Regions from separate parts of the Janthinobacterium sp. Mn2066 genome, predicted to be linked through region 1. Evidence: predicted binding sites of a transcription regulator. Region 1 holds the regulator's gene; the other holds the start of a gene.
What was found. The regulator FNR, encoded in region 1, switches genes on or off when oxygen is low (the NO sensors DNR and NnrR bind a similar motif). The targets are predictions, from matches to a motif close to TTGATNNNNATCAA.
Positions count from the first base shown of each region.

Region 2: the regulator FNR is predicted to act here: its motif matches at 2,090-2,103, upstream of ACL9RI_RS12005 (XrtA system polysaccharide chain length determinant).

Region 1 is NZ_JBMOUF010000019.1:62,100-65,888, forward strand. It holds gene ccoP (cytochrome-c oxidase, cbb3-type subunit III) at 1-162, shown strand, start outside; gene ccoG (cytochrome c oxidase accessory protein CcoG) at 162-1,550, shown strand; gene ACL9RI_RS26690 (FixH family protein) at 1,566-2,090, shown strand; gene fnr (fumarate/nitrate reduction transcriptional regulator Fnr) at 2,094-2,852, opposite strand; gene ACL9RI_RS26700 (response regulator) at 3,070-3,789, shown strand, end outside.
Region 2 is NZ_JBMOUF010000005.1:338,032-341,820, reverse strand. It holds gene ACL9RI_RS12020 (S1 family peptidase) at 1-416, shown strand, start outside; gene ACL9RI_RS12015 (N-acyl amino acid synthase FeeM domain-containing protein) at 420-1,166, opposite strand; gene ACL9RI_RS12010 (XrtA/PEP-CTERM system exopolysaccharide export protein) at 1,369-1,989, opposite strand; gene ACL9RI_RS12005 (XrtA system polysaccharide chain length determinant) at 2,221-3,750, shown strand; gene ACL9RI_RS12000 (XrtA-associated tyrosine autokinase) at 3,772-3,789, shown strand, end outside.

The DNA of each region.
Region 1 (3,789 bases):
ATCTGGCTGTATGGCGGCAGCGCCGACACCATCATGGAAACCATCCGCAAGGGGCGTAACAACACCATGCCCGCCTTCGGTGAATTCCTCGGTGAATCGAAAGTGCATGTGCTGTCGGCCTATGTGTGGAGCTTGTCGAATCCCCAGCCAGCTGCAAAATAATGTCCGAACCTCAAGTCATCCAGATGTACGCGGCCCGCGAGCAGATCTACCCTCGCGAGGCCAAAGGACGCTACGCCACCTGGCGCTGGGTTTGCCTGTGGCTGACCCAGCTGGCGTTCTACGGCTTGCCGTGGCTGAGCTGGAACGGCAGGCAAGCGCTGCTGTTCGACTTGACCACGCGCAAGTTCTACATTTTCGGCGTGGTGCTGTGGCCGCAGGATTTTATCTACCTGGCGGCCCTGCTGATCATCTGCGCCTATCTTTTATTCCTTGTCACGGCCATCGCCGGCAGGGTCTGGTGCGGCTTCGCCTGCCCGCAAACCGTGTACACGGAAATCTTCATGTGGGTCGAACGCAAGATCGAAGGCACGCGCAGCGCGCGCATGGCGCTCGACCGGCAAGGCCCGTCCTTGCGCAAGACGGCCAAGAAAACCGCCAAGCATATGGCCTGGGGCGCCATCGCCCTGTGGACAGGTTTTACCTTTGTCGGCTACTTCACGCCGATACAGGAATTGGCGCATGAAGTACGCACGCTCAACTTCGGTCCCTGGGAATGGTTCTGGGTCTTGTTCTACAGCCTGGCCACCTATGGCAATGCAGGCTGGCTGCGCGAACAGGTGTGCAAATACATGTGCCCATATGCGCGTTTCCAGAGCGCCATGTTCGACCAGGATACCCTGATCGTCAGCTACGATGCGAAACGCGGCGAACCACGTGGTGCGCTGAACAAGAAAACCGCCAGTGGCGACGCCCAGCTGGGCGCCTGCATCGATTGCAGCCTGTGCGTGCAGGTGTGTCCGACCGGCATCGATATCCGCAAGGGCTTGCAATATGAATGCATCGGCTGCGCCGCTTGCGTGGACGCCTGCAACAGCGTGATGGACAAGATCAGGCGCCCGCGCGGACTGGTGCGCTACAGCACGGACCATGCACTGGCCAACAACTTTGATGCACGACAAATACGCCGCCGCGCCATGCGCCCGCGCGTGCTGGTCTACACCGCCATCCTGGCCCTGATCACCATCGCCGTCGGCAGTTCCTTGCTCTTGCGCACGCCGTTGAAACTGGACGTGATCCGCGACCGCGGTTCGCTGGGGCGCGAAGTGGAAGACGGCATGATCGAAAACGTGTATCGCCTGCAAATCATGAATACGTCGGAACAGCGCCAGACCTACCGCATCACGGTCGATGGCTTGCCCGGCTTGACCCTGCTCACGCGCGATGAAGTAACCGTCGAGCCGACGGAAACGCTGGCCTGGCCGATCCGCCTGCGCGCGCCGCACGGCGTGGGGGACAAAGGCTCGAACAAAATCGGCATTGCATTGACTTCGCTCGACGACGCCTCGCTGCATGTCCATGAAAAAGCGGTGTTTTTTGTACCGCGCTAAAGAAAAGGAAAAACCATGTCCCATCCCTCGCCGCTACAGGCGCCCGTCGCTCCCTGGTATAAGCACCGCTGGCCCTGGCTGCTGATGGTGGGCCCTGGATTGTCCGTCATCGTCGGCAGTGTCATGGGCTATATCGCCTTTACGCAACCCGACGCGCTGGTGGTGGGCGATTATTACAAGCAGGGCAAGGCCATCAACCAGGACTTGCGGCGCGATACAGTCGCCAGCAACCTGGCCATGGACACCCGCCTGGCCTATGACGTGGCGCAAGGCCGGCTGACGGGTTCCGTGCACAGCTTCGGCAAGGCTTACCAGGCGCCGCTGCAGCTGCACCTGGCGCACGCCACCTTGCCGGAAAAAGATATCCGGCTGCTGGTGCAGCCCGATGCACAGGGGAATTTTTCGGTAGCGTTGCCGATGCTGGAACGCAGCCGCTGGCAAGTGCTGGTGGAGAACGACAAGCGCGAGTGGCGCTTGTCGGGGATCTGGAGCTGGCCGGTGCAGCGCGCGATTACCCTGCGCGCCGACGAAGAGCTGTAAAACCTATTTGCAGTTGTCGGTACCGGCCGTAATGGCTTTCAACTTTGCTGGCTGCAAGATCTCGATCTCGCGGTTCGACACGCGCAGCCAGCCTTCCTTCTTGAATTTCGACAGCAGACGGCTGACGCTTTCGATGGTCAGCCCCAGGTAGTTGCCGATCTCTTCGCGCGACATGCGCAGCTGGAAATTGCTGCCCGAATAACCGCGCGCTTCGTAGCGCGAGGCCAGGTTGACGATGAAGGCGGCAAACCGCTGCGTGGCCTGCATATTACCCAACAACAACATCACGCTTTGCTCACGCGTGATTTCCTGGCTCATCATGCGGTGAAAATGGCGCAGCAGGGTCGGCATGTTTCCCAGCAATTGTTCCAGGCTGGAAAACGGGATTTCACACACTTCGCTGTCTTCCAGCGCCACCGCGTTGCAATGGTGGCGGTCGGCGCTGATGGCGTCCATGCCCAGCAGTTCCCCGGCCATCTGGAATCCCGTCACCTGCTCTTCGCCACCCGGATTGATCTGGTACGTCTTGAAGTGCCCCAGGCGTATTGCATACAGATTCTGGAATGCATCGCCGATGCGGAACAGCGAAGCGCCACGGGGCACCTTGCGGCGGCGGCCGATGATCTGGTCCAGGCGGTCCATGTCGCCCACATCCAGGCCCATCGGCAAACACAGCTGGTGCATGCTGCACGTCGAGCAGCGCGCGCGCAACGCCTCCACGGAAACCACGGGTGGAATAGGCGAAAGTAGCGCTTCAGTCATGTCTGTACCTTTTAGAAAAATGCAACATCAAGTTTACTGCATAGTACGTTGCCATGCGACAATTTCAGCGAAAAACAGTACAAATAGCGACATCCATCCTTTAATTATATGGCAACATCGTGGAACCTCGCTATAGCGCCGTACTCGCCAGCACCGCAATGCGAAAAGGCACAGGCTGATTGCTTGCCAAGCCAGGGTATTGATAGGAAAATAAATCATGAAACCTCTCGGCATCAAAGCAAAAGTCGCCCTGGCCACCAGCCTGACCTCGATCGCCATGATCGCCCTGGTCACCATGATCCAGGTGCAGCGCATGCGCGACGACTTCACCACCGTGCTGCTGAGCCAGCAAGCGGCGCTGGTCGCGCGCACGGCGGAGGAACTCGACGACAAGCTGCAGATGTTGCTCGACATCATCTCCCAGACGGCGCAGCACCAGCCCCCCGAACTGATGCAGAACGCCGGCCAGTTGCGCACCTACTATGAACAACGGGCCGTGCTGGCCCTGTTTGACGATGTGCTGGTGCTGGACAAGCAGGGCAAGGTGGTGGCCGACGTGCCCCAGGTTCCAGCGCGCAATGGCATCGATGTGACCGACCGCGACTACTTCAAGACGGTGATGCGCACGCGCCGCGCCATGATCACCGAGCCCATGCTGGGCAAGACCAGCCACCTGCCCATCGTGCAAATGGTCGCTCCCGTGCTCGATGGCCAGGGCGAGGTAGTGGGCATCGTGATCGGCGTCTTGCGCCTGTACAAGGACAATCTGCTGGGCCATCTGCGCCAGGCCAAGGTCGGCAAGAATGGCTATTATTTTGTCCTCACGCGCGACCCCGTGCCCCTGTATGTGCTGCACCCGGACACCAGCCGCCTGCTGCAGCCCCGTTCGCCAAACGCCAATCTGGCCACCACGCAATTGCTCAAGCAGGACGGCGAG
Region 2 (3,789 bases), on a different contig from region 1:
GCGAACCACTGCCCGCCCTGCAGCTGGGCGACGCCGGCAGCGTGCGCGAGGGCCAGGCGATGGCGTTCACGGGTTTTCCGCTGGGCATGCTGCTGGGCCTGCATCACGTGACGCACCGCGCCACCGTGTCTGCGCTGACGCCGGTCGTCATGCCCAGCGAAAATGCACTGCGGCTGGACGCCAGGCGCCTGGCGCAACTGCAAAAGTCGCCCTACACCGTGTTCCAGCTCGATGCAACGGCGTATCCGGGCAGCAGCGGCAGCCCTTTATATGATCCGGAAACCGGTCTCGTCTACGGTATCGTCAACATGGTCTACGTCAAAGGCTTGAAGGAGACAGCCATCAGTACGCCCAGCGGCATTACGTATGCCATTCCAGGCAGCCACATGCAGGCCATCCTGTTAAAAAATAAATGAAGTTCAGTTGCGCCCCTGGCGCAGACGGTCGGTAATACCAGGCTCATCCCATGTAGGAAAAAAAAAGGGGTAAAACGATCGTTCACCCCCATGTTGTTCCATCAAGCCACCGTATTTGCGGATTTGCTCTCCCATATAGCCCAGATCCAGCCGTAGCAGCACGGCCGGCGCCCCCACGCGCGTGCATTCGCGCTCGCCGCCGAAATCCTTGAATCCCAGCATGCGTTTATAAAACACCACGTGGCGCGGATTGACTTCAATCACGTAGTCCGTGAAGCCGTGGATATTGTGGGCATAGATATAAGAAATATGAATCAGGGCGGCAAACACGCGCTTGCTGACGCCCTTGTCGATGGCCAGGCGCGACGGTTCGCACAGCAGCCGTCCCTGCGCGCGCAATTCGTCGAGCTTGTCGCGGAAATTTTCATCGGCCGGCAAGCCGGTCTCGTCATTGTCCAGGCAGAGCGTCATGGTGCCGACGGTGGCGCCGGCCGTTTCGGCAAACAGGGTGATCTTGTTGAGGGCATGCTGGACGCCGGGATCGACGGCGTAGCCGCGCCAGCCATACATCTTGCGGATCAACAGGCTGGCTGCCTCGCGGCGCCCGCGCGAGTTGGCCATGCGGATATGAAAGCGCTGCAAATCAATTTCATGCTCCATGGCAGGATCGATCCTGCCCTCGCCCACCACCAGGTCGCTGAAGCCGCCAGGCGTATCGAAAGAAATAATAGGTTCGTCTTCAAAGCTCATCTTGTCCTCGCTGTCACTGGCTGTCCATGTTTGAGACGGACTGAAGCCAATGCCTTGTGACAAGAGGAAAAGTGGAGAAGTTCCCGCAATGCGTGAAAAAACCAAAGAAATTAGCAGGAAATGATCAAAGAAACATGCTTAAATTTGCTTGCGAGTATAAAAAGACAAATAAGTGACTTTTTGACAGCAGCTTCAGGCGCGGTTAAAAAAAGCTTTCCGGGATCAGCAGCACGTCGCCGGGCCGCATCATGATATTGGCGGAAATATCGCCGTCTTTCAACAGGTCATCGATGCGCACGCGCAACTGCTGTTGCTGTCCCTCGCGCAGGCGGATGATGCTGGCTTTGTTGCCCGCCGCAAAATCGGTGATGCCGCCCACGGCGATCATCACGTCCATCAGCGACATGCCCAGCCGGTATGGCAGCGCCTGCGGCTTGGCCGCCTCGCCGATCACCCTGATCTGCTGCGCATAGGGCCCGGAAAAATTGGTGACGATCACCGTCACCACCGGTTGCTGGATGAACTTGCCCAGCGCCTGTTCGATATCGCGCGCCAGCTCGGTCGAGGTCTTGCCGCTGGCCGGCAAGTCTTCCACCAGCGGCGTGGTGATCTTGCCGTCCGGCCGCACCGCCACCGTCAGCGACACTTCCGGGTTGCGCCAGACCAGGATATTGACGGAGTCGCCCGGCCCGATCAGATAGTCGTGCAAGGGCGCGATATCGTCGGCCGGCGCCAGCGGGTAGCGCGTGCGGCAGGCCGCCAGCAGGCCCAGCGCCGACAGGGCCAGTCCCCTTGCCATCACTGCACGGCGTAACAGATTCATGCTGGACCTCTTCGAGTCGGTGATGCGGTCATGCGGCCGCCCCGATTAGCCGGACTGGGCCGCGAACTTCCTATGATTATGAGATCGCGGCAAGTGATCCTTGAGGCGCATCAAGAAGCCTGCATCTGGAGAAATTTTTCTAAGGGGCAGCCCTATACTTTGCTTACTCGACAAGAAAAAAGTTCCCCAGCTATCTCATTGCGCCGATCGCCCTGACCTGAAGGAAGTGACATGGAGGAGTTAGTACAGCAATTACTTTCCAGTCTCAAGGGCATCTGGAAGTACCGCTGGCATGCGCTGCTGGTGGCCTGGCTGGTGGCCATCGCCGGCTTCATCAAGGTAATCAGCCTGCCTGACGATTATCAGACTTCGGCGCGCGTGTTTGTCGATACGCAAACCATTTTAAAGCCGCTGATGGCCGGCATGACCAGCGTGCCCAACACGGAGCAGCAGGTGGCCATCATGAGCCGCACCCTGCTCAGCCGCCCCAACGTGGAGCGCGTGATACGCATGGTCGATCTCGATATCGATTCAAAAACCGTGCGCGAGCATGAAGCCCAGCTCGATGATTTGATGAGTCGCATCAAGATTACCGGCACCAATGCCTACGATATCTACACCATCAGTTATAGCGGCCGGCAGCCCAAGCTGGTGCGCGACGTGGTGCAAAGCCTGCTGACGATCTTTGTCGAAGGCAGTTTCCAGGGCAAGAAAGGCGACTCGCAAAAGGCCGTGCAATTCATCGATGAACAGATCAAGAACTATGAAGAGAAATTGAGTTCGGCGGAAAACATCCTCAAGGATTTCAAGATCCGCAACAACCTGCTGCTGCCGCGCCAGGGCATCGATTACGGCAGCCAGCTGCTGATGTCGTCCGATAGCCTGAACAATGCCAAACTGGAATTGCTGGAAGCGGAGCAGTCGCGCAAAGCCATCTTGAGCCAGATCGAAGGCGACGAGCCGGTGCTGGACCTGGAACCGAGCGCGTCCAACATCAGCAACCCTGAACTCGACGAGCGCATCGCCGCCATCAACAAGAATCTCGACAGCTTGGCGCTGCAATATACGGAGCTGCACCCGGATATCATCGCCTCGCGCCGACTGGTGGCGCAGCTGGAACAGCGCAAGGTCGAGGAAAGCAAGCTGCGCGCCGCTGCCGGCGATCCCGGCAAGAATTACAGCCCGATGCTGCAGCAACTGAAGGTGGCGCTGACGGAAGCGGACGCCAGGGTGGCCGCCATCAAGGCGCGCGTGCAGGAATTCAATGCCCGCAATGAACGCCTGCTGGCGCAAAGCAACGCCGTACCCGAGGTGGAATCGCAGCTGGCGCAGCTGAACCGCGACTACATCATCAACAAGGACAACTATGAAAAGCTGATCGGCCGGCGCGAAGCGGCCAAGCTGTCGGGCGAACTCAGTTCGACCACCGACATGATGGCCTTCAAGATCATCGACCCGCCCACCGTGCCGTTTTTACCGATGGGGCCGAACCGGCCGCTGCTGTTCAGCGCGGCCCTGGGCGCCGCGCTGGTGGCCGGCGTGGCCGCCGCCTTGCTGATCAGCCAGATCCGTCCCACCTTCCTCAGCCCGGCCGAGCTGCGCGACGCCACCGGCCTGGGCGTGCTCGGCACCGTTTCGATGAACTGGACCAGCTTGCAGCAAGTGCGGCGCCAGCGCGCGCGCTACGGTTTTGGCGCCTGCCTGGGCGGGCTGTTCCTGCTGTACGGCGGCGTGATGGCAGCCGCGCTGTTCAAATTCTAGAGACCGGCACCGGGAGGCGCGATGGATAACAAGGACGTG